DNA from 3 places in the Paenibacillus rhizoryzae genome. Region 2 is predicted to be linked to each of the others. Evidence: riboswitches for the same ligand, from Rfam matches in the RefSeq annotation. Region 2 holds a riboswitch; each other region holds the start of a gene.
What was found. Region 2 has a riboswitch for ZMP and ZTP ahead of AC6ESO_RS24345 (DJ-1/PfpI family protein). Riboswitches for the same ligand answer to the same signal wherever they lie in the genome.

Region 1: it holds a riboswitch for ZMP and ZTP, as region 2 does, so the genes downstream of both, rpiB (ribose 5-phosphate isomerase B) here and AC6ESO_RS24345 (DJ-1/PfpI family protein) in region 2, are expected to answer to the same signal.
Region 3: it holds a riboswitch for ZMP and ZTP, as region 2 does, so the genes downstream of both, AC6ESO_RS25000 (IMP cyclohydrolase) here and AC6ESO_RS24345 (DJ-1/PfpI family protein) in region 2, are expected to answer to the same signal.

The regions. Positions count from the first base shown of each region.
Region 1 is NZ_JCAALT010000008.1:159,192-169,239, forward strand. Features, by position in the region: gene wecB (non-hydrolyzing UDP-N-acetylglucosamine 2-epimerase) at 1-502, opposite strand, end outside; gene upp (uracil phosphoribosyltransferase) at 554-1,183, opposite strand; gene AC6ESO_RS23115 (UCP032817 domain-containing protein) at 1,329-2,402, opposite strand; gene AC6ESO_RS23120 (sugar phosphate isomerase/epimerase family protein) at 2,816-3,607, opposite strand; gene glyA (serine hydroxymethyltransferase) at 4,245-5,492, opposite strand; gene AC6ESO_RS23130 (TIGR01440 family protein) at 5,525-6,133, opposite strand; gene rpiB (ribose 5-phosphate isomerase B) at 6,149-6,616, opposite strand; ZMP/ZTP riboswitch at 6,733-6,815, opposite strand; gene AC6ESO_RS23140 (low molecular weight protein arginine phosphatase) at 6,945-7,520, opposite strand; gene AC6ESO_RS23145 (manganese efflux pump) at 7,632-8,192, opposite strand; gene AC6ESO_RS23150 (L-threonylcarbamoyladenylate synthase) at 8,419-9,579, opposite strand; gene spoIIR (stage II sporulation protein R) at 9,668-10,048, opposite strand, start outside.
Region 2 is NZ_JCAALT010000009.1:74,521-84,568, reverse strand. Features, by position in the region: gene AC6ESO_RS24365 (LysR substrate-binding domain-containing protein) at 1-61, opposite strand, end outside; gene AC6ESO_RS24360 (branched-chain amino acid aminotransferase) at 199-1,290, shown strand; gene AC6ESO_RS24355 (GNAT family N-acetyltransferase) at 1,364-1,954, shown strand; gene AC6ESO_RS24350 (DUF2306 domain-containing protein) at 1,980-2,633, shown strand; ZMP/ZTP riboswitch at 2,721-2,800, shown strand; gene AC6ESO_RS24345 (DJ-1/PfpI family protein) at 2,849-3,448, shown strand; gene AC6ESO_RS24340 (SDR family NAD(P)-dependent oxidoreductase) at 3,759-4,523, shown strand; gene AC6ESO_RS24335 (TetR/AcrR family transcriptional regulator) at 4,616-5,194, shown strand; gene AC6ESO_RS24330 (DUF975 family protein) at 5,435-6,037, shown strand; gene AC6ESO_RS24325 (ABC transporter ATP-binding protein) at 6,256-7,182, shown strand; gene AC6ESO_RS24320 (DUF2705 family protein) at 7,179-8,387, shown strand; gene AC6ESO_RS24315 (DUF2306 domain-containing protein) at 8,528-9,160, shown strand; gene AC6ESO_RS24310 (DUF975 family protein) at 9,239-9,850, shown strand; gene AC6ESO_RS24305 (DHA2 family efflux MFS transporter permease subunit) at 9,907-10,048, opposite strand, start outside.
Region 3 is NZ_JCAALT010000010.1:949-10,996, forward strand. Features, by position in the region: tRNA gene AC6ESO_RS24975 (tRNA-Leu) at 1-71, shown strand, start outside; tRNA gene AC6ESO_RS24980 (tRNA-Gly) at 81-155, shown strand; tRNA gene AC6ESO_RS24985 (tRNA-Arg) at 162-238, shown strand; tRNA gene AC6ESO_RS24990 (tRNA-Pro) at 253-329, shown strand; gene AC6ESO_RS24995 (alpha-L-rhamnosidase-related protein) at 852-3,023, shown strand; ZMP/ZTP riboswitch at 3,086-3,162, shown strand; gene AC6ESO_RS25000 (IMP cyclohydrolase) at 3,220-3,924, shown strand; partial or broken gene AC6ESO_RS25005 (xanthine phosphoribosyltransferase) at 4,018-4,587, shown strand; gene AC6ESO_RS25010 (SRPBCC family protein) at 4,619-5,089, shown strand; gene AC6ESO_RS25015 (GntR family transcriptional regulator) at 5,504-6,178, opposite strand; gene AC6ESO_RS25020 (GntR family transcriptional regulator) at 6,266-6,907, shown strand; gene AC6ESO_RS25025 (mandelate racemase/muconate lactonizing enzyme family protein) at 6,997-8,145, shown strand; gene AC6ESO_RS25030 (SDR family NAD(P)-dependent oxidoreductase) at 8,219-8,986, shown strand; gene AC6ESO_RS25035 (SMP-30/gluconolactonase/LRE family protein) at 9,002-9,937, shown strand.

The sequences.
Region 1 (10,048 bases), on a different contig from region 2:
ACTCCGATTTGTTCTCTTTGCGCAGGTTGTCTGCCGCTCTGTCCGTTGGCGCGAAATGCACATCCGAGAGTACGCCTGCCAATTGACGGTTCATCTCTTCCGGATACGGAGACATCTTGTTCCACGTACGAAGACCTGCTTCTACATGTCCAACCTGAATCTGCTGTACAAAGGAAGCATAGCTGGCTAAGAAACAAGTCTGCGTATCGCCATGTACGAGTACGATATCCGGTTTCGCTTCACGCAGGATCGGCTCAAGGCCTTCCAGCACTTTGACGGTTGTTTCCGTCAGCGTCTGCCGATCTTTCATGACGTTCAGATCGTATTCCGGCTGGATTTTGAAGAAATCGAGTACTTGATCGAGCATCTGGCGATGCTGCGCCGTCACGCAGACAATGGATTCAATTTGTTCCGGATGCTTCTGCAGCTCCAGCACCAATGGCGCCATCTTAACCGCTTCCGGTCTGGTGCCGAAAATCGTCATAACCTTTATTTTAGCCAAAGTATGTCACTCCTAAATTTACTCGCAGCAGTTATTGCTCCGAAAGCAGTATTATTTGGTGCCAAACATACGGTCACCGGCATCGCCCAAACCCGGAACGATGTAGCCGTGATCATTAAGATGGCTGTCGAGCGAAGCTAAGAAAATATCAACTTCCGGATGCGCCTTCTGCACAGCCGCTACACCTTCCGGTGCCGCGATGAGGCACATTAGCTTAATTTGCGTACAGCCGCGGGTCTTCAGCGCTTGGATAGCCGCATTCGCCGATCCGCCTGTAGCGAGCATGGGATCAATAACAATCAACTGACGCTCCGTTGCATCAGAAGGCAGATTGACGTAATACTCCACCGGCTCGAGCGTTTCCGGATTACGGAACAGCCCGATGTGGCCGACTTTAGCCGAAGGAATCAGCTTGAGCATCCCTTCCACCATGCCGAGCCCTGCGCGCAAAATCGGAATAAGCCCAACCATGCGTCCGGACACGACTTTGCTCGTCGCTTCTACGACAGGCGTTGTAACGCTAACGGTCTCAAGCGGTAGATCTCTCGTAATTTCATACGCCATCATGGTGGCGACTTCATCGACCAGTTCACGGAAATCTTTGGTCTTCGTATCTTTGTCGCGAATAAAGGTCAGCTTATGCTGGATAAGCGGATGGTCGCAAATTGTGAGATTGCCCATAGGTCTATTCATCCTCCTGAAATGCTTCTTCAACTGACTATTATAACATTCGACGCATCAATGTGCTATGTGGGCCACGGAGTGCAAGAAACACATGCAAAGTATACCCGAAAGCAGCATGAATTACGTCAAAAGCATCTCAGTCTCAGCTGCCCCCGCCGCAGCTGCTTCCACAGGATGAACCGCTTCCCGAATCGCCGCCGCCGGAACAAGAGCTGCCCCCGCCATCGAAGCCTCCTCCGTTACCGGAATCCCCGTTGCCGCCGTCATTAAAGTCAGAGGAGCCGCCATCGTCGCCGCTGCATATAGGTGCAGACCCTCCGCTATAGTCGCTGTTCGCATCACGCTGTTCCTGCGTTTGATTCTCATCCATCTGATTATGGAAGTTATCGCTAGGTCCGAATGAAGAGTAGAAAAACATCCCCGAGAGCAAACCTGTCGTCATCATGTCGGAGGAGGAGTCTGCTTGGCGGTTATGGACTGGCTGCTCTTTGGCTGAAGCGAGCTGCCTCCCACGATCAATTAAGTAATCAACGGTTGCGTTCAAATCGCCAAACTGAGCTGCCGCCTTCTCGTTGAAGCGTTTGCTGCGCAGTTCATCCGGTGAGCCTGTCTCCAGCTCGTACATTAACTCATGCGGCAATGGCGTCCGATAGAAGGCTCCCCACAGCTGTCCGCTTACCGGAACGGGCAGAAACAGTTCTCCGTAAATCCAATCGAACCACGCGCGTTCTCCGGCTGCAGGCTTCGCCTCAGGACCGTGCGGAGCATGATGAATCGTCCCCCCGCAAAATTGCTTGCAGAACTGCTCATACTCCCGCGTAAACATCAGCATTTCATGCCAAACCTCATCTACGCGCACACTGTACATCGGAACGTTCCGAAGCACGCCGCACATGAGAAAATAACGCTTCAGCTCAAACCACTGCCACTGCCATTCGCCCTCGCGCATGCTTGGGGTACGCTTGAACACGCGGTCTTTCACGCGTGCCTCGAAGTCCGGCGACAGTGCGGCTTCAAGCCGCTCAGCGGCCGATCGCGCCGGATGCTGTTCGGGTACGCCGAGATATTCCGGGGGTTTGCGCATCGTCATGGCCGGCCGGCGGGCGCCGGCCGAATTGAAGCCGCTAGGACGTGACTGCTGGGTACCTCGCGATTGAAAGAGCTTCAGCACAATAAACACTAAAATGATTATGAAAACAATCGTAAATAAACTCATACGCCGGAGGCTCACCGCCTTTGTTATCGATATATGGTTATCATATCATGCCGAAGCTGATGCACTGCTCATTTTTCGCTAAAATCAGGAAAAAGTTGCGGGGGTGTTGTGTCAGATGGTCATGGGCAAAGTTGTTGCAGGAACGGCAACATTTACGCCTCCCAGTGGGCAAATGGTTCTAAATGTTGCGCAAACTGCAACATATCTAAGCGGATTGGCGGCCAATTAGCTGTTTGTTGCGATAATGTTGCCATAAGCGCAACATTTTCTCAACGAGACTTATCATTAACGTAATTGTTGCATAACGAGCAACATTACTACTTCTCATTTCATTTGGGCGTGTAGCGGTTAGCCATAGACACAAGAAAAAAGATGGCATAAGGGATTGGCTCGCCCTATTGCCATCTTCATAATTAACCGCGAAGCAGCAGACGGTTAAAGTAGTCGATTGTGTACCGAACGCCTTTGTCCCCAAGCTCTCCCGTCCACGTGTGGGAATGCGGCTCGATGCTCAACCCGCCTTGGTAGCCGACTCCATAAAGGATGGACATGAACGTGCCCCAATCGGTTTGATCCATGCCAGCCGGCGGATCGTCGAAGCGTTTGCCGTCAATGATGACGGAGCCTTTGATGTGGATATGCTTGATGCGCGAGCCCCAGTTCACGATTTCTTTCAAATAATCTTGCCCTGCGTAACGAGCATGGGACGGATCGTACTTGATGCCAAGCTCAGGCAAATGGCCGTGAATAAGCTTCCATGCCGCTTCGTCCACGATGTAATTGTTCCAATGGCAGTTATATGTCGCAATGGAGATGCCGCGCGTTTTGCCATATTCAATCAGAACGGTAAAGTAGTTAATCGCCGCCGTGATGTTATCGTAGTAGGAAAGCTCTTCGATGTAGTTACAGCCGCCCACAAATACCGGACAGCCAAGCTCTTGGCATGCGTCGATCAGCGCCTGCGCTGCCTGCAACTCCTCTTCGTTGATACTGCCATCTTTATTGATGCGATCAGGGCCCCAACGTCCGATGGAAGCAACCGCAACGCCAGTCCGCTCACTTGCGGCTTTCAGCTCTGGCACAAGGTTCGTGAAAGCAGAAGCCGGAATGTCCACATTGACGCAAAACTCTAAAAAGGCCAAGCCGAGATTGGCCGCATAATCGAAGCTTTCAGCACGATAATCTGCAATAATTCCAAGTTTCATATTCGGTTCGACTCCTTCGTCTTCATCCTATTATGACACATCCCCGAAACGTTTCGGTTGGCTCGCACTACCACTATATATCCAGCAAGAAAGCGATTGCAACATAAATTTATCGACAAGCGGTAAGTGACAGAAGTGAGCGATTCGTATGGGCGGCGGTGCATTGCGGGAGAGCGGGTAGCGGCTGATGGGATCGGGAGACTGCGAGGCGTGAACTGCGGACGGTGACTGATGCGACCATGAGAGGCGGGATATGTGGGTAGCGATAAGGAGAGATGGTGTGTCCGCCGGTAAGGCAGCAGTAATGCGACTTCGTATGATGGTGCTGTCGGCAGCGGGTCGGCTTGCTGCTGTGGATACTCGCTAACGAACCGTACAGGCCTTATTTCGTGGAAATGGGCTCGTCAAAAATTCTAACGAACCACAGGGAGCTTATTTAGCCAAAAATGGAGGTACGAAGCATGATTTTTGCTAAATAGCGCCTGTAGGGTTCGTTAGAATTTTAACTGGCGTGATTTGGGCGAAATAAGACCTCTATGGTTCGTTAGAGTTGAGAATCCGTCCGTAGCATGCTGCGGAATGCAAAAAAAAGGCGGCATAGGGAGGAACCCTTTGCCACCTTTTTTTGATTTTCTGCTTAGTAAGTCATGCCCGGGTAAAGCGGGTATTGCGACATAAGGTCGCTTACCATACCGCGTGCTTTTTCCAGAACGGACTCGTCTTTCGGATTCTTAAGCGTCATTGCGATGACTTCTGCGATTGTAGCCATTGCGTCTACGCCCATGCCGCGCGAAGTCGCTGCTGGCGTACCGATACGGATACCGCTAGTGATGAAAGGACTGGTTGGATCGAATGGAATCGCGTTTTTGTTGACTGTGATTTGTACGGAATCGAGTACGTGCTCCGCGTCTTTACCTGTGATGTTCAGGTTGCGAAGGTCGATCAGCATCAAGTGGTTGTCCGTACCGCCGGAAACGATGTTGATGCCTCTTTCGATCAAACCGTCAGCGAGCGCCTTAGCGTTGTCGACAACGTTCTTGCCGTATTCTTTGAACGAAGGCTGAAGCGCTTCGCCGAAAGCTACTGCTTTAGCCGCGATAATGTGCATCAGAGGTCCGCCTTGGGAGCCCGGGAATACTGCTTTATCAATCGCTTGCGCCCATGCTTTGCGGCAAAGGATCATACCGCCGCGAGGACCGCGAAGCGTTTTGTGCGTAGTTGTTGTTACAAAGTGAGCATGTGGAACCGGGCTCGGGTGCAAGCCGGCAGCTACAAGGCCTGCGATATGCGCCATGTCAACGAAGAGCAATGCGCCTACGTCATTAGCAATGCGGCCAAGCTCTTCGAAATCGATGATGCGCGGGTAAGCCGATGCGCCTGCAACGATCATGCGCGGACGGTGTTTGAACGCCAGTTTGCGTACTTCTGCATAGTCGATTGTAAAAGTGTTCTCGTTAACGCCGTAAGCTACGAAGTTGTACAGAAGACCTGAAGCATTAACCGGGCTGCCGTGCGTCAAGTGACCGCCATGCGCCAGGTTCATACCAAGAACCGTGTCGCCCGGGTTTAGCGCCGCTAGGTAAACAGCCATGTTTGCTTGTGCGCCGGAGTGAGGCTGCACGTTCGCGTGCTCAGCACCGAACAATTCTTTGGCGCGGTTGCGTGCGATATCTTCCGCGATATCGACATGCTCACAGCCGCCGTAGTAACGTTTGCCCGGGTAGCCTTCCGCGTATTTGTTCGTCAGCACCGTACCCATTGCTTCCAATACCGCTTCGGAAACGATGTTCTCGGATGCGATCAGTTCGATGTTGTCACGTTGGCGCTGCAGCTCAAGGCCAAGGGCTTTCATGATTTCGGGATCTTGTTTACGTAGGTTTTCCATGTTGATGAGTCCTCCTCAAGATAATAAGTATATTAGTCGCATGTGCCGGCATCCGTTGCCGGACCTGCCGCTTCTCGCGTGTAAACCGCACGTTCCCCGCCAATTAGCTTCGGACGGGTATAAGCCATCGTCAAATGCGCGGATCCGATTGCTCGAATCGTTGGTCGCACCGGCACCGCAACACGCTTCAAATGCATGCCGATGAAGGTGTCGCCGATATCGATGCCCGCATGTGCCTGAACCGTCTCGGTCAGCACAGCATCCTGCAGCGTTTGGAACGCGTAGGCTGCCATCGAGCCGCCGGCTTTACGCACAGGGACCGCCGAAACAAGGTCTAGGCCGTATCGTTCAGCGGCTTCCCGTTCCATCACGAGTGCCCTGTTCAGATGTTCACAGCACTGATAAACGGGATAAAACTGCAATTCTTGCCGTACCTTCTCGACCCCCGCGTAGATCGCGGCTGCCGTTTCCAGCGTGCCTGATGTACCGATCCGCTCGCCGAGCACCTCGCTGGTCGACACGCCGATTACAAGCAGCTGTCCCTGACGAATGCCCGACGCGGCTGCCAGCTCGCGGACTACGGTTTCTACATCCTTGGTCAGCTGTGCCGAGTCCATGTTGCTTATTCCGTGGTCGCTCATCACTGGATACGCCCCTTACTCGGATTTCGCCGCATCGGCGTATTGTGCTTCAAGCTTCATCACTTTGCTCACGCGGCCGATATGACGCTCGCCATTGGAGAACGGTGTCTCAAGCCAAATCCGGATAATCTCTTGGGCTACGCCCGGGCCAATGACGCGCTCGCCCATTGCCAGCACGTTGGTGTCGTTGTGCTCGCGGGTTGCTTTAGCCGAGAACATATCGTGCACCAGCGCGCAGCGAATGCCTTTGACTTTGTTAGCCGCGATGGACATGCCGATTCCCGTGCCGCAAATGAGAATGCCGCGTTCTGCCTTGCCTTGCGCTACAAGCTCAGCAACCGGAAGTGCATAATCCGGGTAGTCTACGGATTGATCGCAATCGCAGCCTACGTCCTCAATGTCGTGACCAAGCGATTTGATAAACGGAACTAGCTCATCTTTCAAGCGGTAGCCCGCGTGGTCTGCGCCGATGGCGATTTTCATATCCATTTTCCTCCCAATAAGACCGCACATGGCGGAAATTGTCGATTCACAATGGCATTAGTATACCTGATTTCGCCGAAAAAGACGAAAAAAGAGCAAGCATGCTTACGCACGCTGCTCTTTGCCCAGGCGACCGGCCGTATGATCCGATGCTCCACCGTGGTTTAACCCACTTTCGTCGCCAGTTACATCGGAAACCGTCTTTAGTTGCTTTTATCATAACGGATTTTAGTGTCAAAATCAATCGTTGCCGGAAGAAACGGCGCTTGCCATCCTTTGGCAAAGGGAGAGGTGAAGAGCAAGAAAATTACTGCGATCCCTCTACTTCTTATCCGTTCAGGCGATCAAGAAGTCGATTTAATGCGGCTTCGATTTGGGTCGCGCTCTGCTCATAAACCGCCAGCGAACCGCCGAAAGGATCCGCTACATCGAAGCTTGGGATCTGCTGCTCCAGCTGAAGCAGCCTTGACCGCTCCTGCGCCGTCATCGGCTGACCAAGCGCTTGCTTGATCTGCCAGCTCGAATAAAGCCCCTCCAGCTCCGCGATGTCAGCCAGTACTTTGGGATCCGTGTTCACGAACTCGAGCAGCGTATGCGTCTTGTCCACGGCAGCCGGAAAATGCTGCAGCAGCTGCCTCTTATGGCTGGCGGTCATTGTCAAAATAAGATCAGCCCACGCAATCGAGCCGCCTTCCAGCGCTTTTGAGGTGCCGTTATGCGCAATATCGCGTTTGGACAGCGCCGTACGCGCATGATTGGAAACAGGCAGTCCATCGATCGTGGACACGCCTGCGGAACGAATATCGAGCTGCATGCCCCTTTGCTGGGACATCGCCCGAAGCAGCGCTTCAGCCATTGGTGAACGGCATGTATTGCCGGTGCACACGAATAGAATCCGTTTCACGATTGATACACTCCTTTTCGTAGGTGTGGGTTTGGTGATTGATCTATAGGTTATGAAATTGAAATTGTTATTGTTATTGATAAAAGATAAAGGGCATATGTTGCTGATCTGTTAGAACAGGAACAGCAATCCGAATGTGAATAGGATCACGCCGCCGCACGCTTCCCCGTAGCCGCCGAGACTTGTACCCACTTTACGGCCGAGCAGCAGCCCAAATACGGACATCATCCCGCCGGCAACGCCGAACAGCAGTACCGTCAGCAGCATGTCCGTATCGAACATGCCAAGAGAGATCCCGACGGAAAAAGAGTCGATGCTCACGCCGAGTGCGAACAATAGCATCCCCCACGAGCTGCGGTAATCGATCGACTCCACGGCATCGCCGCGCAGCGAGCTATAAATCATATGCCCGCCGAGGAGGAGCAGCAGCGCACCAGCCGCAGTCGTCGCAACGCCGCCAAGCAGCGTACTGACATATTTGCCCGTAAAGATGCCCATGAGCGGCATAATCGTGTGAAAAAGCGCAATGATCGCGCTAAGCTTTGCTATATCCATCAGCCGAATGCCTTTGAGCCCGATGCCGACACCCAGCGAAAAAGCATCCATCCCCAGTGCCATAGCGATAATCAGCAGCGTCAGCAATTGTCCGGCATGCATGCCCGCCTCAACCATTTCATCCTCTCCTTGTCCGCAACCTCTGAGTAAGCATATGCGGACAAGATGGGAAAGATGACCCGTGGAGGCGGGGAGCTGGGCGCCTGCGCGCTAGTTTTCGAGAGCAAGGGCGTGGTGGCGCTTGGGGCGCGGAGCGAGCAAGGCTACGCCGATTGGCGCGCGGCGAGCAGGTTCGCGGCGAACTAGCGCAGCGGTGCTTGGCGCGCGGCCGGAAACCTTGTCGCTAGACGTGGACCACTGCGTGACCGGCCGCTTTGGATAAGCGATTCATGAGCGCGTGGCCGATACCCTGCTCCGAGCAGGTCTCGGCCCAAATGCGCTGTACGCCGCGGTTGTCGAACTCGCGCAGCGCGTTGTAGAGGCCGTGCGCAGCCGTTTCCAGCTGCGCCAGGCTGCCGACGACGAGCACGCAGTCGGCGTCGTACCGAGCAGCATGCTCGGCAAAGGCGAGCACGCCTGTGCGCTCGCCGCGCGCTTTCGCTGCGCCGACTTCCGCCTCAATATAGGCGGAGACGGCGTCAGCGTCGCCTTTGACCAAGTGCATCAGCCCCTGTGGGGCGTAATGCGCGTATTTCATGCCCGGCGAGCGCGGCGCATGCGTTTCCGCCGCGGGAGCTCCCGCCGCCGCAGGCGCAGAGGCGGCTATGCCGGCGCCAGGCGCAGCCACGGCGTCGTAATCGACCCGCGCCGCAACCTCGCGCAGCGCTTCGGCCGTCACGCCGCCGGGGCGCAAAATGCGCACAAGATCGCTGTCAACCTCCACAACGGTCGATTCAAGACCTACCCCAGCGGCACCGCCGTCGACAATACCGTCGATTAGGCCGCTAAGGTCATCGCGCACATGTGAGGCCAGTGTCGGACTTGGCCGACCGGATCGATTCGCGCTAGGTGCCGCCAGCGGGCAGCCAGAAGCAGCAATAAGCTGCAGCGCCACAGGATGGGCAGGCATCCGCACCGCGACTGTAGCAAGTCCCGCCGTTACCCGCGGCGATACGGCCCCCGGCTTCACCGGCAGCACAATCGTTAGCGGCCCCGGCCAGAACCGATCCATGAGCCTCCCGGCAAGCATGGATGACTCTCCTTCCAGCGGAAGCGTCAGCTCTTCCAGCTGCTTGCGATCGGAGATATGAACGATTAGCGGATTGTCGGAAGGGCGCCCTTTTGCCTCAAAAATCCGTTCAACCGCCGCCGTGCTCCTCGCATCCGCACCTAGCCCGTAGACCGTTTCTGTCGGAAAAGCAACGGTACCGCCTTCACGCAGCAAGGCAGCAGCCTCATCAAGTTCACTTTCGCGCGGGTGGTGGCTATCCACTTCCCACAGTAATGTTTTTCGTAGATGGATGGTCAATGTCGTATCCCCAGCTTCTGCTTTGTTTTGCCCCATTATACCATACGCCGCTGGACACCATCCAAACCCCCCACTATACAATAAAAGCCCAATCGCGGAGTGCGCGACTGAGCTTAGTGTGTGATTAGCTGAAAAGGCTGCGGAAGAAACTAATAATCGACTTGATGACTTCCCACAGAAAAAATTTCACTTCCGGCTGTTTGACTTCACCCGCTTGAACATTTTGATCAGAAGCTTTATCTTTGGCAGGCGCATCTGCTACAGCTGAGGTTGCTTGAGCGTTGTTGTCTGCTTTTGCACTCACGCTTGCCGTTGCAGCCACCGCCGGAGTTGACGCTTCCCCGCTCACTGCATCCACGAAGCAGAGGGGTGGGAACAGCACGCACCACCAGTTTTGTCCGGCACCGGCACCAAGCGTGATGCGAAGCGCTTCGTAATTACCGGCAGGATATACTTGAGTACCATATATTTTAGTTGGAAACGGCACGTTGCCGAGTTCCGCTTT
Region 2 (10,048 bases):
CTCGTGTAATCTGCTTCTCATGCGCAATGGCCAAGAAGTATTTTAACTGTCGAAAGTCCATGTAAGCATCCCCAACATTAATTCCCCTTCCATACCTTAAAGGTATGGATAGTGAACAGAATAGATATTTTATATATACCTCAACGAGTGGTAGTATGCAATCACCAATTATGAATGCAAGGGAGTAGTGAATAACCCATGACAACAGCCAATAACGCCATTTCGATTGAACGCAGTCAGAGCAAGAAGACGAAGCCAGCGCAGGATCAGCTTGGTTTCGGCATTTATTTTACCGATCACATGTTTGTGATGGATTATAGCGTCGAGCAAGAGTGGCATAACCCGCGTATCACACCGTACCAGCCGATCGTACTTGATCCGGCCGCGAAGGTGTTCCATTATGGACAAACGATCTTCGAAGGCTTGAAAGCCTACAAGACCGAAGACGGCGGTATTCAATTATTCCGTCCTCGTGATAATTTTGCCCGTATGAACCGTTCCAACGATCGCATGAGTGTACCTGAGCTCGATATTGATGTGGCGATTGCAGCGCTTGAGCAACTAATCGCAGTCGATCAAGACTGGATTCCGGATGTTCCGGGTACATCGCTGTATATTCGTCCATTCGTCATTGCTACGCAAGCGACGCTTGGTGTATCTCCATCCGAGAATTACCAATTCATCATTATCATGTCGCCTGTCGGTGCCTACTATCCGGAAGGGATCAATCCGGTCAAAATCCACGTGGAATCTCATTATGTTCGTGCAGTTGTAGGCGGCGTAGGTGAAGCCAAGACAGCCGGCAACTATGCGGCGGCCTTGAAGTCGCAGCAAGCTGCTAAGGAAGAAGGCTACACGCAGGTTCTATGGCTCGATGGCACGCAGCATAAATATATTGAAGAAGTCGGCAGCATGAATGTGTTCTTCAAGATTAACGGCACGGTTGTTACGCCTGCGCTGAACGGCAGTATCCTTGCAGGTATTACACGCAACTCGGTTATTCTACTCCTTAAGCATTGGGGCATTCCTGTTGAAGAGAGAGTGCTTTCTATTGAGGAGCTTTATGAAGCAGGCCGTAACGGTACACTGGAAGAAGCTTTCGGAACCGGAACAGCTGCTGTCATCTCGCCTATCGGGGAAATGAACTGGAACGGAGAGAAGCTCCTAATCAGCGAAGGCGTGACAGGGCAGCTATCGAAGTCGATCTATGACACGCTAACGGGTATCCAAACCGGGGCCGTTGCAGATCCTTTCGGTTGGGTGAAGAAAGTAGAAGTTAGCGAAGGTTAATACAACAGTGGTGGGGCTGTAGGCAGAATGTGTGTATGCTGCAGCCTCACCATTTTTTATAGGGGGGAAACCTATGAGTCTAAGTTCAAGTTCCGTTAATCCGATTCTGCTGTCGATCCCGGAGAGCTTTGAGACGAAGCGGCTGCTTATACGCGCACCGCTTTGGGACGATGGGGAAATGGTAAATGAATCCATCCTTGAAAGCTTCGAGGAGCTGCGGCCTTGGATGCCGTGGGCGCAACAGCGTCCTACAGTCGAAGAATCGGAGATTATATCGAAGCAAGGCAGGATTCATTATTTGGAGCGCTCCGACCTTAGGCTGTATCTGATCTGCAAGGAGACGGGACGGTTCATTGGCAGCAGCGGTCTTCATCGCATTAATTGGGAGTCGCGGAAGTTCGAGATCGGCTATTGGGTCCATACGGCGTTCAGTGGGCAAGGATATGTGACAGAGGCTGTCGAGGGAATTACGCAATTCGCCATTGATGTCCTGCAGGCGAACCGAATCGAGATTCGCGTTGATGCAAGGAACCTGCGAAGTGCCCGCGTTGCCGAACGGCTGGCCTTCATGAAGGAGGGGATACTGCGCAACGATAAGCTCGATGCGGAAGGACGTTTGCAGGATACGGTGATCTATGCGAAGGTCCGGGGCGTAGAGTTTTAATGTTGAAGCGAGGTACAACCTAGTTATGCAGAAATCAAAAATCCTTTATCGGTGCATGGTGGCAATCGCGATAAGCTTTATTGTTTATGTGATCAGCATGAATTTCTTTGTCGATCCGCAGGCAGCGCATTTTCTCAGCCATAAAATCAACCTGAAGCATCCGCTAAACAAGCCGGTTTGGCTAAATGTCATGTATGTTCATGTGGCGTGTGCGTGCATCGCGATGGTGGCGGGAGCGGTTAATTTCATAACGGTGGTACAGAACCATTATAGGCGGGCGCACAGAGCGATTGGCTATGTATATTTTGGCGCGCTCCTTGTCGTTGTGCTCACTTCCGGCTACATGGCTCCTTATGCAACCGGCGGCAAGCTGAACAGCGTTCCGCTAAACCTCCTGAGCATTCTGTGGACGGCCATGACGGTAATTGCGATTGCGAAAATAAGAAGGAAACAGCGCATCGCCCATCGTAATTGGATGGTGAGGAGCTACGCATTCTGTTACACGAATCTGTGTATTCACGCGATTACCTATGTGGTTCACCAAGGATTCGGCTTATCGTATACGCACAGCTACACCATTGGCGTTTATGGGGCGATCCTCTTCCTGCTGCTTGCAGCCGAGTTTGTCATTCGAGTGGTTTATGGACCACGGGGCAAGGGAAGGCCGACACTGCAATAAAGTGGGAGGAACTACTGACTCTCTAGCGGAGAAGGCGTTACTTAACGATTGTATTATCGGAATATTCCAACTAAAATAAAGCTAGTATTCGATGTGTGTGACTGGCGTAAACGTGGATTACCACGGGGGAGCACATATTTCATATGCCGTACGCCTGGGCGAAGTGCTTGGTCAGTGGACTGAGTACTTTTTATTATTTCATGGGAGATGATGAGATGGAGCAGGTGCGGCAGGCAAGAAATGTAGCGATTCTGATCTTTGATCGGGTGGAAGTGTTGGATTTCGCAGGGCCGTTCGAGGCATTCTTATCTGGCAGTAACTATGGTCAGGATCTCAATGTGTTCACTGTTGCAGAACACGACGGTCCGGTTCATGCGCTGGGCAATCTGAGCATTAACCCGGCTTACAGCTTTCAGAATTGTCCGAAGCCGGACATTCTCGTCATTCCCGGAGGACCGGGCACCAGAACCGAAATGCACAATGCGGTCATGACGGATTGGATCAACAAGACTGCCAGTGAGGCTGAACTGCTGCTGTCCGTGTGCACAGGCGCTCTTCTGGTAGTGAAAGCACAGCTGGCAGAGGGCCTGAAGCTGGCTACGAACCGCCTTGCGATGCATGAGCTGCGGGCAATTGCTCCGGAATCTGCTGAGGTTCATGAAGAAACGCGTTATGTAGACAATGGAAAGATTATTTTATCCGCTGGGGTTTCGGCCGGAATCGATGCGTCATTATATGTGATCGGTAAGCTGCTTGGCGAGGAGCGGGCACTCCGGGCGGCCAAATTGATGGAATATGACTGGGTAAGGGTATAATGACCGACATCATGAGGTTTCGTTCATGAATAAACGGAGCTGGTCCACAGCATTGAGCCAGCTCTAAATTTATTCTTTACTGATCGTTCCCAATATGGTATGATCAGCTCGTAAGCAAGCGGGAAGCAATTGTGTAGTGAGGATGCATTCCTTTTTTATTCGTAATAGTAGAACGATCGTTCTCATTTAGTTCTGCAGTCAAGTCGGCGGCCAAGCATAGTTTGCAGCAATTTTATTTTTTTACTCTTTTGAGAATGAACATTCTCAATAAATGCAGCATAATAAACAGATGACAAGGGAGCGATATGAAATGGGTAAATTAGACGGTAAAGTAGCATTCATCACAGGCGGTAACAGCGGGATCGGCTTTGCAACTGCGAAATTGTTTGTAGCGGAAGGTGCTAAAGTTGTCATCACGGGTCGCAATCAAGCTACTCTGGACAAAGCAGTGGAGGAGCTTGGCACGGCGGTTAGCTACGGTATTCAAGCAGAAACAACCGATCCGCAAAGTTTGGAGAAGGCAACGGCTGCGGCAGTTGCGATATTTGGCCGACTGGACGTCGTATTCGCCAATGCCGGCATTGGCGGTCATACTCCGCTCGGCGGTACGGAGCTGGCCGCATTCCAGGAAGTCTTGAACGTGAACGTGACAGGCGTCTTCTTCACCGTGCAAGCTGCATTGCCTTATTTGAAGGAAGGCGCTTCGGTAATCCTGAACGGCTCGGTACTTGCTAATGCCGGAAGCCCGGGATGGGCGGCCTATGCAGCGAGCAAAGCGGCCGTTACGAGCATGGCGAAAGTGTTTGTTTCCGAATTGTCGCCGCGCGGCATTCGCGTAAATACAGTCGTTCCCGGCCCTACTCGCACACCGATCTGGGGGCAGCCGGAAGGGCTGGCGCAAATGGAATCCCAACTGACACGATCGGTTCCGCTAAACCGTTTGGGTGAACCGGAAGAAATCGCCAACGTTGCGTTGTTCCTGGCTTCGGATGATGCTTCGTACGTGCAAGGTGCCGAAATCAGTGTTGACGGAGGCGGCGGTTCATCCCCGTTCGGTGCACCGGTATATCGTTAAGCCTAAGAGTGGCGGAGTATTGGACGCCTTGTCAGGGGATTCTTTACCGATTGTTCTCAATATGGTAAAATCGACTGGAAAGGGGCATGCTTATGGCTAGAGCTAAAGAATTCGAAGAAGATGTCGTGCTGCTGAAGGCAATGAAGCTGTTCTGGGAGCAGGGCTACGAGAAAACGTCAATTAATGATCTTGTCGAGCGTATGGGCATTCACCGCAGGAGTCTGTATGATACGTTCGGCGATAAACATATGCTATATCTTAGGGCCTTTGATCGGTATAAAACGCTGACCAACAATCGGCTTGGTTCGCTCATTCCGAACTCTACGCCCGGACAGGCGATCGATTTCATATTCGATTACACGATCCAAGGCACAAGCGAGGATAATCCTGCGGGCTGCATGATGGTGAACATGGCGGTGGAGCTCGCCTCGAGCGATCCCGAAGCAAGAGCCAAAGTGAGCGAGAGCTTCGCTTATTGGGAGCAATTGCTTGCAGATGTTATCAGCAGGGGACAGAAGAACGGCGATTTTACCTCGAAGCGCAGCGCGGAGGAGCTCGCCGAAAGCCTGCACAACAATTTACTGGGCTTGCGAGTGCTAACGCGATCACTAACGAACAAAGACAAGCTTTATCGTATAGCCGATATGGCTAAGGGTATCTTGTACCAATAAAATGAAAAGCCGCAATCCCTTTCTGCATAAGGGGATTGCGGTTTTTTTATCCAGATTGTTCTTCATAAACTGAACCTCCATACCCGCACATTGGCTCGCAAGGCCAATTAGCGGCAGGGACGTACATGTAGTCGTAAAAGGCAAGACTGTGGTGAATTTCAATGTGCCGGACTAAATCCGGGTTCTCCTACGTAGTATAGTTTGAAGCCAAACGATACTAGTCTGGGGGGAAACTGATACATGCTTAGTCGTTCTGAGATTCGCGCTCAAGCAAGGCAAAGCTTATCGGGCAACTGGAAGGCAGCTGTTCTGCACTTCTTGTTGTACATGGTGGTTTCAGGCCTCATAAGTGCTGTCACGAACAAAATAAGTTTCATCGGGTGGATCATCAATATTCTGCTTAGCGCTCCTCTGGCTTATGGGATTTACAATCATTATTTGGATTTCGCCCGGGGGAAAGTGCCGGAGGCGACGGAAGTTTTTCGCGGATTCCAGCGGTACAAGGAGTCGCTCGTGGTTTACGTTGTCATGGCCATCTTTACGATGCTGTGGGCGCTCCTGCTGATTGTTCCGGGTATTATCGCGGCACTCCGGTACTCGCAATCCTATTACATATTGCGGGATAATCCGGGCATAGCGCCTCTTGAAGCAATCGACCGCAGCAAGGCGATGATGGCGGGGCACAAGTGGCGCTTGTTCACGCTCTACCTGTCCTTCATCGGATGGGCGATACTGTGCATCCCGACGCTCGGTATCGGATACCTTTGGCTAGGACCATACGTCAGCACGGCGGCGGGCCATTTCTATGAGGATCTTGCAGGTTCGCAAGGGCGTACGGCATGAAGTGAACATAATAGGTGAAGGAAGGCCGGGAACTCCGCGTAAGTGGAGGTTCTCGGCCTTTTTGTGTAGGTTGAAGGTTGCTTCCTTCATCCTAGTCTGCGGTCTAGGAAGACTCTGGCCTACAGGCTATAGAATATGGGGGGATTTTCCGTTACGCTAAGAGGGCTGCATCACCTGCGCGGCGATAATGAACCCATTTTTCATTGGAGGTTGGAACGATGTCCGATGTGGTGCTATCGGTACAAGGATTAACGAAGCAGATCGGCGGAAAGACCCTGGTAGACGGTATTTCCTTCGATGTGCGTAAAGGCGAAATATTCGGCCTGCTCGGCCCGAACGGGGCAGGTAAAACGACAACGATTCGGATGCTCGTCGGTCTAGCCAAGCCGACCAGCGGCACAGTCACATTAAGCGGCTATGATATTGCGAGGGATCGCAGACAAGCGATGGAACGGATCGGTACGATCGTGGAGAATCCCGAGCTCTATCCCTATCTAACCGGCTACGAGAATTTGCGTCAATTCGCCAGGCTGTCAGGGGAGATCGATGAGAAGAAACTGTCCGAGACCATCCGTCTGGTCGGCCTGGAGGATCGCATCCATGATAAAGTCCGCCGTTACTCGCTTGGCATGAGACAGCGTCTCGGTCTTGCTCAGGCACTGCTCCATAGCCCCGCGCTGCTCATTCTCGATGAGCCGACGAACGGTCTGGACCCGAGCGGGATCCGCGAGTTCAGGGAGCTCCTCCTTGAATTGGTGAAGCAGGGCACAAGTATTCTCATCTCCAGCCATTTGCTAGCTGAGCTTGAGATGATCTGCAGCCGCGTCGGCGTTATTGATCACGGCAAATGGATTCGAACAGCGATGCTGTCGGAGCTCCGGGAGATGTCGGAGCAGCATCGCTTATCCATTGAAGTCGATAAGCCGCATGAGGCGCTGGAGCTTCTTCAAGCCACGCATGCGGAGCTGCAATTCGAGCTTGCGGGGAGTCATACGAATACGATCGACATTCACGGCAGGGTGGAGATACTCAATTCGCTGCTAAGTACGCTGATTCAGCATGATGTGCAGATCTTGAACATCGAGCGAACGCAACAAACACTCGAAGAAATCTTCTTAAGCATGACAGGAGGGACGCAGGTATGACCGAGCTATGGCGTATTTATCAGAATGAGTGGATCAAGCTGATCCGGCGCAGACGGTTTCTTGTCGTCCTGATTTTCGCAATCGCACTTGTTGGACTGTTTGTATCCGGAGCCTATGATAACTCCGAGCAAATAAAGCATGACGCCGATCCAGCGGTACAAGCACATCTGATGCAAGAGCAGATGGACCAGATGCAGATCGCGCTAGACACCGGTTCGGACTTATCGAAGGCGGAGAAGATTAGGCTTACTGAAGGCATTGACTCATTGAAGGCAGGCTTGGAGGAACTGAAGAAGCCGCAGCCGGACCGAACGGTATTTAACGCTGAAGAAACGGGGCAGTCAATTGACGCGCTGAAGAAACAGATTACTTTGTTGACGCCTGACAAGAAGGTCGAACTGGGTGAGCTTCAGTTGAGGATAGGGGAGCTGGAATATACGCTGGAGCATCAGCTTCCGATGAATGGTCCGGTTGGGATGACGACATGGAGTGCAATCGGCGACCAGCTCGACGTAGGAAGTCAGCTGTTCTTTCCGCTGCTGTGCGTGCTGCTTGTTGCTGATATGGTGTCAGGTGAACAGACCGGCGGCACGATCAAGCTCCTGCTGACTAGACCGGCTTCACGGGGGAAGATTCTTTTTGCAAAGTACTTGGTTGCAGTAAGTGCCTCCATCGTCGTTATCACGATTATGTTTGCCGTCTTGACGGGGCTGCTGATCGCGATGTTCGGAACCGGAGGCATGGATCAACCGGTCTCGGTAGGCGTTCGTTATATGGAAGTCACGCAGATGATGGGCGGCGAAATGAGAAATACGGTAGCCGCCGATCCGTCGACGCAAACCATTGTTTCCGCCATGGCGTTCAGCATTTATGCGATGTTATTGACGATCCTGGCGAGTGTGGCGATGTGTACGCTTGGATTCTTCTGTTCCGTGCTCGTTCGCTCGGCAACGGTGAGTACGGGCATTGCATTGGCCGCCACCATTATTGGCCCCATCGGTGTTCATGCTGTTAGCGGGGTCAAGTGGATGCAGTATTTTATCACCTCATGCTTTGGACTGCCTTACGCATGGTCGGGATCGCTGTCGATGCAATATGGATTCCCGGTCACGCTCAATAGCAACTTGCTTTCCCTTCTTGCATGGACCGTTGCATTGTATGCCATCGGCCATTATATCTTTACGAAGCGGGATGTTCTCGAATAATAACAACGTGAGGGCAGAGCCGGATGGACTCCAAGTGGAGGACGTCCGGTTTTTGTTTTTAGTCTTTTTTTAGAAATCCTTTACGGTTTCCATAGAATGAACAGGTACAATGAAAAGAAAACGTGGGTGGCGTGGTAGTTGTGAGGACGAAGAGGCTATGGTGGATTGTGCTTGTTGTTTCGCTTGGGGTGATGATTCCGTTCATGCTCCCTTATTTGACCTTTGATCCGGATAGCAGCCGTATAACCGTCTCCTCCGTGAACATTCAGTATCCGGCGCTTGTTGCGCATATCTCCTTTGCGTTTATCGCCCTGCTGACGGGATGGATTCAATTCGTAGGACGTATACGCAATCGGTATCCTCGCGTGCACCGTCTATTGGGACGTGTGTACGTCGGCTGTGTCTTTCTAAGCGGGAGTTTATCGCTGGTGGTTACTCTGTATGTAGAGAATTTTACAGTAGCGGTTTCCTTCCTCATGCTGATCTTCCTCTGGCTGTTTACGAGCTGGAAAGGGTACCGTACGGCAGTACTTCGGAGGTTTGACGAGCATCGCAAATGGATGATTCGCAGTTACGGGGTCACATTGGTGGCCGTGTGCGCGCGCTTGGTGGTTCCGATTTTGCTCCTAACCTATGGTGTGCTGAACGGGTTTTCTCTACCGGCGGGCAGGGAAGGGATGATTGAGGCGGTATTGAGTGTGAATATTTGGACGGCAATCATCATCGATCTGATTATTGTTGAATGGGTAATGGTAGCCAAACAATGGAAATAAAGTGGTTGTGAAGTCCCGGCTCGGCAAGGTAAGATAGGATTGCAAGCCACTATTGGATATCAGGGGGAAATTCCGCGCATGCTCACTCGTCCTCAAATTCGTGCCAGAGCAAGACAAAGCTTATCAGGGAACTGGAAACCGGCTGTTCTGCATTTCTTAATGTTCGTGATTATTTCGATTATCGTTAGTACGGTCACCAATAAAATTAATTATATTGGATGGATAATCAGTATCCTAATGGAAGCTCCGTTAACGTATGGAATCTATAACCACTACTTGGATTATGCTCGGGGGAATGTGCCTGAAGCTGCCGGTGTTCTTAGAGGATTTGAGCGGTATAGAGATTCGCTTGTGCTTTATGTCGTCATGTCGATCTTTACCTTGCTTTGGACGCTGCTGTTCATCGTACCGGGTATCATCGCGGCGATCCGCTACTCGCAGTCCTATTATATTTTGCGCGATAATCCGGGCATGGCGCCTACGGAAGCGATTAACCGCAGTAAGGCCATGATGGCGGGGAACAAATGGAGATTGTTTGTGCTCTACTTATCCTTCTTCGGTTGGTTTCTGTTGTGCATTCCAACGCTTGGTGTTGGCTTCCTCTGGTTAGGACCGTATTTCAGCACATCGATGGCTCATTTCTATGAGGATCTGCGTTTCGGCAGGCAAGAAGACCATATCGTCGCCTAATAGGGCAATAAAGAAGGCCGGGATCTCCGTAAGCGGAGAATTCCCGGCCTTTTGTATTATTCCACATCAGCAAAATCAGTGAAGTCCGTGCGTGCGGGTGCAGGCTCTTCATGCGGCTTCACCTTGCGGATGAAGAACGCCAGTACGAGCGCGGCCACCGTTAGCCAAGTAGCAACGACGAAGGAGTGGTTAATACCG
Region 3 (10,048 bases), on a different contig from region 2:
GAATTGGCAGACGCACCAGACTTAGGATCTGGCGGGCGACCGTGGGGGTTCAAGTCCCTCTACGCGCACCATATTTATTTGCGGAAGTGGCTCAGCGGTAGAGCATCGCCTTGCCAAGGCGAGGGTCGCGGGTTCGATTCCCGTCTTCCGCTCCATTATTAGTGCCCTTAGCTCAGCTGGATAGAGCATTTGACTACGAATCAAAAGGTCGGGAGTTCGAATCTCTCAGGGCACGCCATTTTCACTTCATTACGGGATGTAGCTCAGCTTGGTAGAGCACCTGGTTTGGGACCAGGGGGTCGCATGTTCAAATCGTGTCATCCCGACCATCTTTTAAATGAACGCTCCTTGCGAAAGCAGGGGGCTTTTTTTTGTGCGTTATGGCATGTGTTTGATTAGGCAGGCGATGGCGTATTTAATTAATGCCGTATAAAAACGTTTTTATGCTTACCGGCCCGCTTAATTTTCAATTATTTTTATAGCGTAAATGCGAGAAAAACCAGTGATATCAAGGGTTTCATGGTTAAAAAAATGCCGTTTGTTTTAATGTTGAAGAATTTACTTCCGCGGTGGTAAGATGTCAGTACAATAACCTGTAAGTGCTTACAACTATTACTTACTCACACTGAGGTAGTGAATTGTGGTTGTGGATGCCAAGTAAAACGTTTTATGAGATTAACTATTTTCATCTAGAATGATGGCTTTATGGCAGTTTCCAATAAAAGGTGTACAGTTTATAAAGAAATGACGGGATCGCGTGTGAAGCGCCCGAAGCAGGGCATGTTTCTACATCGTGAATGGCATGAAGTATCCAGAGTAGTTAAAACGTAAGCAAAGAGAGGAACTATACGATGGAGACGACAATAAAATCTGAAGTAAAACTGCCGGTTTGGATTTGGCATCAGGAACGTGAGCAGCGGCCAAGCTGTGTGCTGACTCGTACATTTACGGTAGAGTCAGAAGTTCGCCAAGTCTCCTTACACGCATCGTTTACGGGTGGAGCGCGCGTTGTGCTTGATGGGCAAGTAGTCGCAGAGATTGCTGAACGTGCCGGGAATGCAGGCGCTTTTATGAAAGTTGTTGGTTTTCCGGATGTATTGCCCCCAGGGGAGCATGAGCTTAGGATTGAAATGGATTGTACGGCGTTCATCCCTTTGGTAGAAGTGAACTACTATCTGTGGAATCGCAGGGTTGGTGCGATCGCGTTTCTGCAGGGAGAGGGATTGTGGCTTACAACGGAGGCGGAGAGCTGGCAGGCGGATGATTCGGCTGCTGCGCAAATATGCTTATTAGGCGAAGAGCCATTCGGAGATTTAGAGAACAGCCCGGCAGCTTTCGTAGCAGGCGGTTTCGGAGATATTACGGCCTACGATCTGGATAATGTCATCGTGCAGGACCTGTTCGCGATAGAGGCAGCGGTATCGGGCGACGGTAAAGTCAGTCTCAGCGGCGCACATGGACAGGATGGATCCGTGGTCAAACCGGAGCAGGAGCAGTTAGAGCTGTTTTACCATCTGCGGAAGCAGAATGAGTGGAAAGCGATGAGACAGCTGCAAATGGAGATGGACCTGAGCACAGCTTCAAGAGTGACTGTCGATCTGCTAGCGGAGCATAACTGCCGATTTATCGTCTCCAACTCAGGTGACGAGCCGGTGAAGCTGTTATGGAATGGTGCTGAATCGACCATGGAGCTTGCGCATTACGACGGTTGTATTACGGAATGGCTCGTTGTTCCTCCGGGAGAAACGGTCTGTACGCTTCCACAGGGCTGTCGTTATATACAGTTGTATGTACTGGGCGAACCAGAGCAGTCTTTTGAACTGAAGCTGAGGTTCCAGACGGTGCACGTAGCGCTGCGCCAAGCTGGGAAACTGCAAAGCGATAATGAGGAGCTAAATCAAATCTTTGAGGTTTCCGCGCATACGAGCCGGATATGTCATCAAATTGGGCTGTGGGACGGGATTAAGCGGGATCGGCTGAACTGGACCTTTGATTTCTATCTGGCGGCAAAATCCTGTTACTTCTTATGGGACGATACGAAGGTTATCCGCCGCGCGGTGCGTGAGCTGGGAGAAGGTACGCCGAGCGGGCATTGGATGAACAGTATTTGTGAATATACGCTGTGGTGGATGAAGACGGTAACGGAGTATTATTTTCAGACGGGCGATAAGGAATTTGTGCTGGAGCTGAAGGAGCCGATGCACCGCCATATGAAATGGGTGCTTGAGAATACGAGGCCAGGTGAAGGGCTCCTCATCCAAGACGGCATTCTGATTGAATGGGTACCGCTGACCAACGAGGAGAAGGTTATTGCGCTGCAAGCAATCTATGCATTGACGCATGCCGACTTGGTGAAATTGGCAGCCGAATTACCTGAGCTGGAGCTGGCGCCGCTGCTCGATTGGCCGATGCGGGCACTGAGCTCCGAGGATTTTATGAAAGAGCCTTACGCTCTGGCAGTTAAAGTGCTCGGTATTGCAAGCGGTTATGTGAGTGCTGATGCAGCCGTAGCCTTCTTGGACGAATATGAGTTGATGGATCCGATCACGCCGTTGTCGGCGTTCCAACTGGCAGAGTGTTATTCCCGGTTTGGGAAACATGAGCGAGCGTATGAGGTGATCTCGATCGTATGGGGCGGAATGCTCGATCACGGGGCGACGACCTTCTGGGAAGCTTACTCGCACGGGGAAGGAAATGGAGGGCGCGATTTTCACGATGCTCTCACCACGTATACAGCTTACGGCTCCTATCGGATGAGCTTATGCCATGCCTGGTCCAGCACGCCTGTGAAATGGATAGGCGAAGTTGTTCTCGGTGTTCAGTCGCTTGAGCCTGGTTACAAAACAGTGATGGTCTCGCCAAATCCGGTCGGCGGCATTCGCGCTTGCAGCGGTACGGTCAACACTCCGTTTGGTGATCTCCATGTGAAGTGGTATGTGGACGATAGCGGCAAGGTGTGTACGAGTGTCATTGCACCTCCCGGCGTTCAGGTCGTGGAATTGAGCGAGCATAAGGTCGTATGAACAAGCTTGCAGAATAATAGTTGATTTATAGGGCTTAATTCGGTATTGTGAGAGTAATTTAGCAGTCTGTATGTAACTGGCGTACATGGGCAACCATGAGGGAGCATATAGATACGAGCCGTACGCCTGGGCAGAGGTAGGGGGAGCTTACGAGTTCTCCTTGCCTCTTTTTGTATTCGGAGAGGAGCGAGTGTGAGTGAAGTCCTATCAACAGGAGTTGTTTGAGAAGCCTTATCCGGGGAGAACCTTGATTGCAGGCATGACACCTTCCGGGTCGCATTACGTGCAGGTGTATTGGATTATGGGGCGCAGCGTGAACAGCCGCAATCGGGTTTTTGAGCAGGATGGCATGTATGTCAGGAATAAGGCATTCGATCCGGCGTTGATGGAAGATCCTTCGCTTATTATTTATTATCCGATCCGCCACTGGGAGGATGCGCACATTGTCTCTAACGGTGACCAGACGGATACCATCTATGAGGGCTTACAGCTTCGGCAGACTTTCGAGCAAGCGTTGATGAACCGAGAGTTCGAGCCGGATGCGCCGCATTTTACACCGAGGATCTCTGCCGTTATCTATGCGGATGTGAAGCAGTATGAATTGTCGATTCTCAAAACGTATGACAACGACCCTTCGGTTTGCTTGCGTAGTCGGTATCATTTCAGCCGGTTTAAGCAGGGGACGGGACACTGCATACATACCTACGAATCGGAACGGGATGGCGTATTGAAGCCGTTTAAAGGCGATCCGTTCGAAGTGCCGTTATTCGATTCCATTGAAGAAACCGCCGATTTCTATTGGGAGGGAATCAACCCGGATAACCGAATTTCGCTGCTGGTTAAATCGATTAGCGTGGAGGATCAAACGATTAATTACGCTTTTAGAAATAAGCATGTGTGAGGGGCTGGCAGGATTAGGTCGGTTAATCGGGGAATACTGAAGCATTAGATTGCTGGTTAAAGCGGAAATGGGAACAAGGGGTGTATGAGTGCTGTGGAGCTTCTTAAGCAGAAAATAAGGCAAGAAGGCATCGTGCTGGATGGCGGCGTGTTAAAGGTAGATACGTTTCTGAATCATCAAGTGGATGCATAGCTGATGCTTGCGATCGGAAAAGCTTTTGCCGAGCTGTTTCGCGAGAGCGGTGTAACGAAGATCATGACAATCGAGTCTTCGGGCATTGCACCGGCAGTGCTGACCGCACTTCAGCTTGGCGTGCCGATGGTGTTCGGACGTAAACGCAAATCGCTGACGCTTCGGGATGACCTGTACACGGAGAAGGTATACTCATTTACGAAACAAGAGGAGAGCGAAGTCACGATATCGAGAAAGTTCCTCGCACCGAATGATCGCGTGCTGATTATTGATGATTTTCTCGCTCATGGGGAAGCTGCGCTTGGTATGGCGCGAATCGTTCAGCAAGCCGGGGCAGAGGTAGCCGGCATGGGGATCGTGATCGAGAAGTCGTTTCAATCCGGAAGAGGGAAGCTTCTGGAAAAGGGATTCCGCGTGGAGTCGCTTGCTCGCATTGCTTCGCTGGAGGGCGGCAAGGTGGAGTTTGTTTAATGGCAGGTAAAATGGAGGAATGGATAACAGGATGAACAAAGAATCGAACCCGAATCCAATTATTGGCGAGAAAGATGTGCTGAATTGGCGCGTGATGAACGCGCCGCGCGATATTGTATTTCAGGCCTGGGCGAATCCGGATCTCTTGGCGCAGTGGTGGGGACCAAATGGATTTACGAACACGTTCAGCACGTTTGAGTTTCGGGAAGGCGGTGTTTGGGAGTTCGTCATGCACGGCCCTGATGGCACCAACTATAAGAATAAAAATGTGTTCCAGGCGATCAAGGCGCCGGAGCAAATCGTGCTCGAGCATGTTACGGGACCGCATTTTCAGGTGAACGCTTCATTCGAGGAAGTGGATGGCGGGCGTACGAAGCTGTCGTTCCATATGCAATTTAACACGGCGGCTGAATTCGACCATGTGAAGGACTATGTGGTGGATGGGAATGAGCAGAACTTCGACCGGCTGGAGGCTTTGCTGGGTACGCTGACTGCGAAGTGAGTTGCAAGTGATGAATGATGAATGATGAGTAAACAGTGACATGAGATATTGGAATGTGAAATGGCTGTACTGGGGGATAGCGCCCGGTGCAGCTATTTTTGTATGGGTTGGGATCAGAGGTATGTTATGTTCGAGACAGCTAGGGGAAGATTGTTACTGTGGCGATGTGCTAACGAATCGTATGGGCCTTATTTGCATGAATTATGCCGATAATCAGATCTTACGAATCGTACGGGTCTTATTATGGAGAAATGGAGTCGAAATCAGCATTTGGACATGGAATAGTGCCTGTAGGATTCGTTAGAAATTCAAACCCCGTTCAGAGATCCAAATAAGACCTCCGGGATTCGTTAGAGAGTGAACGCAATGACGGAGAGCGATTGGTGGAAGCGTGCTTCTAGTTATTTCTACTGACTAGATCCAGGTCTTCTTCAGCATCTGCAAATAACGATTCATCGCTTCGATGAAGCTGTCGGTATCGGAGGTCAATCGTCTCAGCAGCAAGTGAAGCGTGTCCCCCATCTCATGACGGTATGGGGCGATCCACCGTTTCTTGTTGCCGGCCCAGAATAAGCGGGATGCGCTGTTCGCCAGCGTTTGCTGCATTTCCTGGTTATGACTGAGCGCGATGACGCGGCTCACGAAGTCATATTCAAATTGGCATAATGCAAGCGTGTCGCTGACAACATGAGCGGGTTCATCGCCGACAGCATAAAGTGACGACGCATCGTCAGCAGCGAGCAGCGTTTCCAGCTCTTCCACTAGCTGCCGGGACATCTCGCCGAGCGCGGATTCGTCGCGGTTGCGCACGCTCGTGAAGGCATACAATAGCAGCGCGGTCAGCAGTTCCAGGAGATCGCCGACCCGCTGGGCAGATGAATCGAGGACCAGCACGCCGTGCTTGGGAATGATCCGCAGGAAGCCTTCATTCTCGAGCTGCTGCAACGCGGCGCGGATGGGCGTGCGGCTCATATCGAGCTGACGGCTGAGCTGTACCTCGGAGGTGACGATTCCTTTGGGCAGCTCACCGCCTATAATTTGTTCATAGATGACGTGATAGGCTTCATCGCGCAGCGATTGGCGGGGCATGCGGAGGATCCCTCCTATTATTTTTCATCCGAAAGCTACTAAAAAGTAGTATAACATAAGAGAGAGGAAGCGAAGGAGGGAAGGCCGTTGGAGAAGCAGCAGACCGCGGTGACGCTGCGTGATCAGGCTTTCGAAGCGATTAAGAATCGGATTGTGAGCGGAGAGTGGCAAGGCGGGATGTTTTTGCCCGAGAAGCTGCTCAGCGAACTGCTCGGTATGAGCAAAACGCCGATTCGCTCCGCGCTCGATCGCCTGGAGATGATGGGGCTCGTAAAGCTGTCCCCAAAGCAAGGGGTCATCGTACAAGAGGTATCGCTTAAGAAGATTTTGGAGATCTACGAGCTGCGTTTATCGCTCGAAACCTATGCCGTTCGACGGCTGACGGGGAAGATGGATGCAGCGTTCTTCGCCGGTCTGGATGACAATTTGGCGCAACAGGCCGATGCGATAGCTGAAGAAGATATCATGCGATATGTGGAGCTGGACCGCCAATTCCATGCGCTGATTATCGCAGGGCTCGATAATGAGGAATATACCGAGGTGATGTCGCGCATTCAGGATAAGTTTCTGCTCGTCGTGCGGACGACCTTCAACCGCAATAAGAAGCGTCTTGCGGGCAGCATCGACGAGCATTGGCAGATTCGTCATGCACTGGCAGGCACCGACCCTGAGCTGACTGTACAGCTAACGCAGCGGCATATCGAATATGTGAAGAAGATCATGCTTTGATGTATACAAGTTAGACATCTTGTCGCCTCCCAAACGGCTGTGCTACGCTGGGCTCAATTAACGACAATCAATTGGGAGGCATAGCGGCAATGAAAATAACAAACATTCGCACCTATATTCTCGGCAACCCGTGGAAGAACTGGCTCTTCGTGTTAGTGGATACGGATGAAGGCGTCACGGGGCTTGGCGAAGGGACACTGAATGGTTTTGCCAAAACCGTCGAGGCTGCTATTCATGAACTGAAGCATCTCGTAATCGGACGCGACCCGTTCGATGTGGAAACGATCAGTTTGAAGCTGTTCCGCGACGTTTACTCCGATGGCGGACAGATTCAAGGCTCCGCACTGGCTGCAATTGAAACCGCTTGCTGGGACATCATGGGCAAGGTGACGAATCAGCCCCTCTACAAGCTCCTAGGCGGCAGCTGTCACGATAAGCTTCGCTGTTATGCAAACGGCTGGTACCGTGGGCCAAATACGCCTGAGAACTTCTTCGAGAAAGCGAAGATCGTAGTCGATAAAGGCTACACTGCCTTGAAGTTCGATCCGTTCGGCGCTGCTTGGCGGACAGTCAGCCGGCAGGATTTCTCAGCCGCGATCGAGAATATCGCGGCCGTTCGGGAAGCCGTCGGCAAGGACGTCGACATTCTCATCGAAGGCCATAACCGCTTCAGCGTGAGTACGGCATTGCAATTCGCAGATGCGATGCTGAAGTATGAGCCGACTTGGTTCGAAGCGCCTGTTCCACCGCAGCTCATCTCGAGCATGGTTGAAGTGGCGCGCCGCAGCCCGATACCGGTTGCCTGCGGAGAGGACTACTACTCGCGCGAGCAATTCGCGGAGCTCCTCCGCCATGATGCGGTGCACATTATTCAGCTGGAGCCTCAGTATCTGGGCATTTCGGCATCGAAGCAAATTTGCGGCATGGTGCATGCCCATAATGGCGTGACGGCGCCGCACAGTGCGCAGGGTCCGGTATGCTCGGTTGTATGCAGCCATTTGAACATGGCGACGCCGAATTTCCTTATCCATGAAATTTTCGATGAATTTAATGAGCCGTGGGAAGAGCAGGTGCTGCTCCCGCCTTTGAAAGTACAGAATGGCTATCTATTGCCTCCGGAAGGGCCGGGTCTCGGCGTGGAGCTGAATCTTGAAGAAATCGATAAGCATCCCTATCAAGTCGGCAATTGGCTACCGCTCTTCAAACAAGGCTGGGAGAAGCGCGAAACCGTTAAGTAAGAGCAGAAGAGAGGCGTCCATACCAAGGACGTCTCTTTCGATAATAGCGTTAGTCTGAATATGGGGGCAGCGTATGAGCTGGAACGGGAAAGTGGTCATCGTTACAGGTGGAGGAAGCGGGATTGGCAGAGCTGTCTGTCACCGTTTTGCAAAGGAGGGGGCGGCGGTTGTCGTAGTGAACCGCACGGCTTCCAAAGGCGAGACGGTTGCAGAGGAGATTACGGAAGCGGGATTAATCGCTACGGCGATGCAGGCTGATGTGTCATCGGAGTCGGATGTGAAGCGAGTCGTGGAGGATACGCTTGCGAAGTACGGCCGGATCGATGTCATGGTGAACAATGCCGCGGTATGCCCACAAATTCGCATTACGGAGATGAGCTTGCAGGGTTGGAATGAAGTCATCACGAATAATTTGACATCGGTCTTTTTATTTTGCCGTGAGGTGCTTCCCGCTATGGTCCGCAACGGAGGCGGTGCCATCGTGAACGTCAGCTCTGTTCATGCGCTGGCTACACTGGATGGTTATTCCGCTTACGCGGCTTCCAAAGGCGGCATCGTGTCGTTGACTCGGGCGATTGCACTGGATTTTGCCAAGCAAAATATTCGGGTGAACACGGTGCTGCCCGGGGCCGTACATACACCGATGCTGGAGAGCAGCATTAAGAACCTCGATACGCCGCGCGAGGAGACGATGAAGCAGTGGAACGAAGCACAGCCGATGGGCCGTGTCGGAACAGCGGATGAGATCGCATCGGTCGTCATGTTCGCGGCAAGCGCGGACAACTCGTTTATGACGGGGGCCGTGTTAGTGGCAGATGGCGGGATGACTATTGATTTGTAGGAGGATGAACGAGTGATGCAGCAATCTAATGCTCAGCTGCGAGAGCAGCAGCACTTGCGCAAGGCGGAGCTGGCGCTTGACGCCCAAGCCATACTCGCGGAAGGGCCAAGCTGGAACGCGGAGCAACGGAAGCTCTATTGGGTGGATATAACGGGCGGTTCATTTAGCCGCTTCGATCCGGCTACGGGCCGCAATGAGCAGTTCACGATCGGCAAGCCCGTTGGCGCTGTCGTTTGCGATGCTTCGGATGGCGATGCCGTCATTCTGACTACGCGGGACGGATTCGAGCATTACCACTGCGGAACAGGCAAGCTGACCCCGATCGCAGACCCGGAGGCGCATTTGCCCGAGAACCGATTTAACGATGGAAAATGTGATTCCGCCGGCCGATATTGGGCTGGAACGATGCAGGATGCCGAAGTGGACGTCACGGGATCCTTCTACGTGCTGGATAACGATTTAAGCTGCCGCAAAATGGCGGATGACGTTGGCGTGTCCAACGGCATCGCTTGGAGTCTCGATGAGACGCAGCTGTACTATATCGATTCCATGAAGCAGACGGTAACAGGATTCGACTATGATGTGTTGACAGGGACGATCAGTAATCCACGGCTGGTCATTGATTTTATGCCGGAGGAAGGGTTCCCGGATGGGATGACGATTGATAGCGAAGGCATGCTGTGGATCGCGCATTGGGACGGCTGGCAGGTGTCGAGATGGAACCCGCAGACCGGACAAAAGCTGGATTCGATCTACGTTCCGGTGGCAAAAGCAAGCTCTTGCATCTTCGGCGGCGACAACCTGGATACCCTCTATATCACGACGGCGAGTATCGGTCTCACGTCAGATACGAATGGGGATCAGCCGCATGCAGGCGGAATCTTCACTTGCAAACCGGGAGTAGTCGGCACGCCTACGCATGCTTTCCGAAGCGACAAAACATTTACGTAAACTTTAGCAATTTCGAGCTTGCGGAATCTATCAATTTTACCCAAATCGGGTATAGTAGAGATAGAGGCAAGCCTTACTCAAAAGGCAAGTCTCGCTAACGCTTGCGAGCGA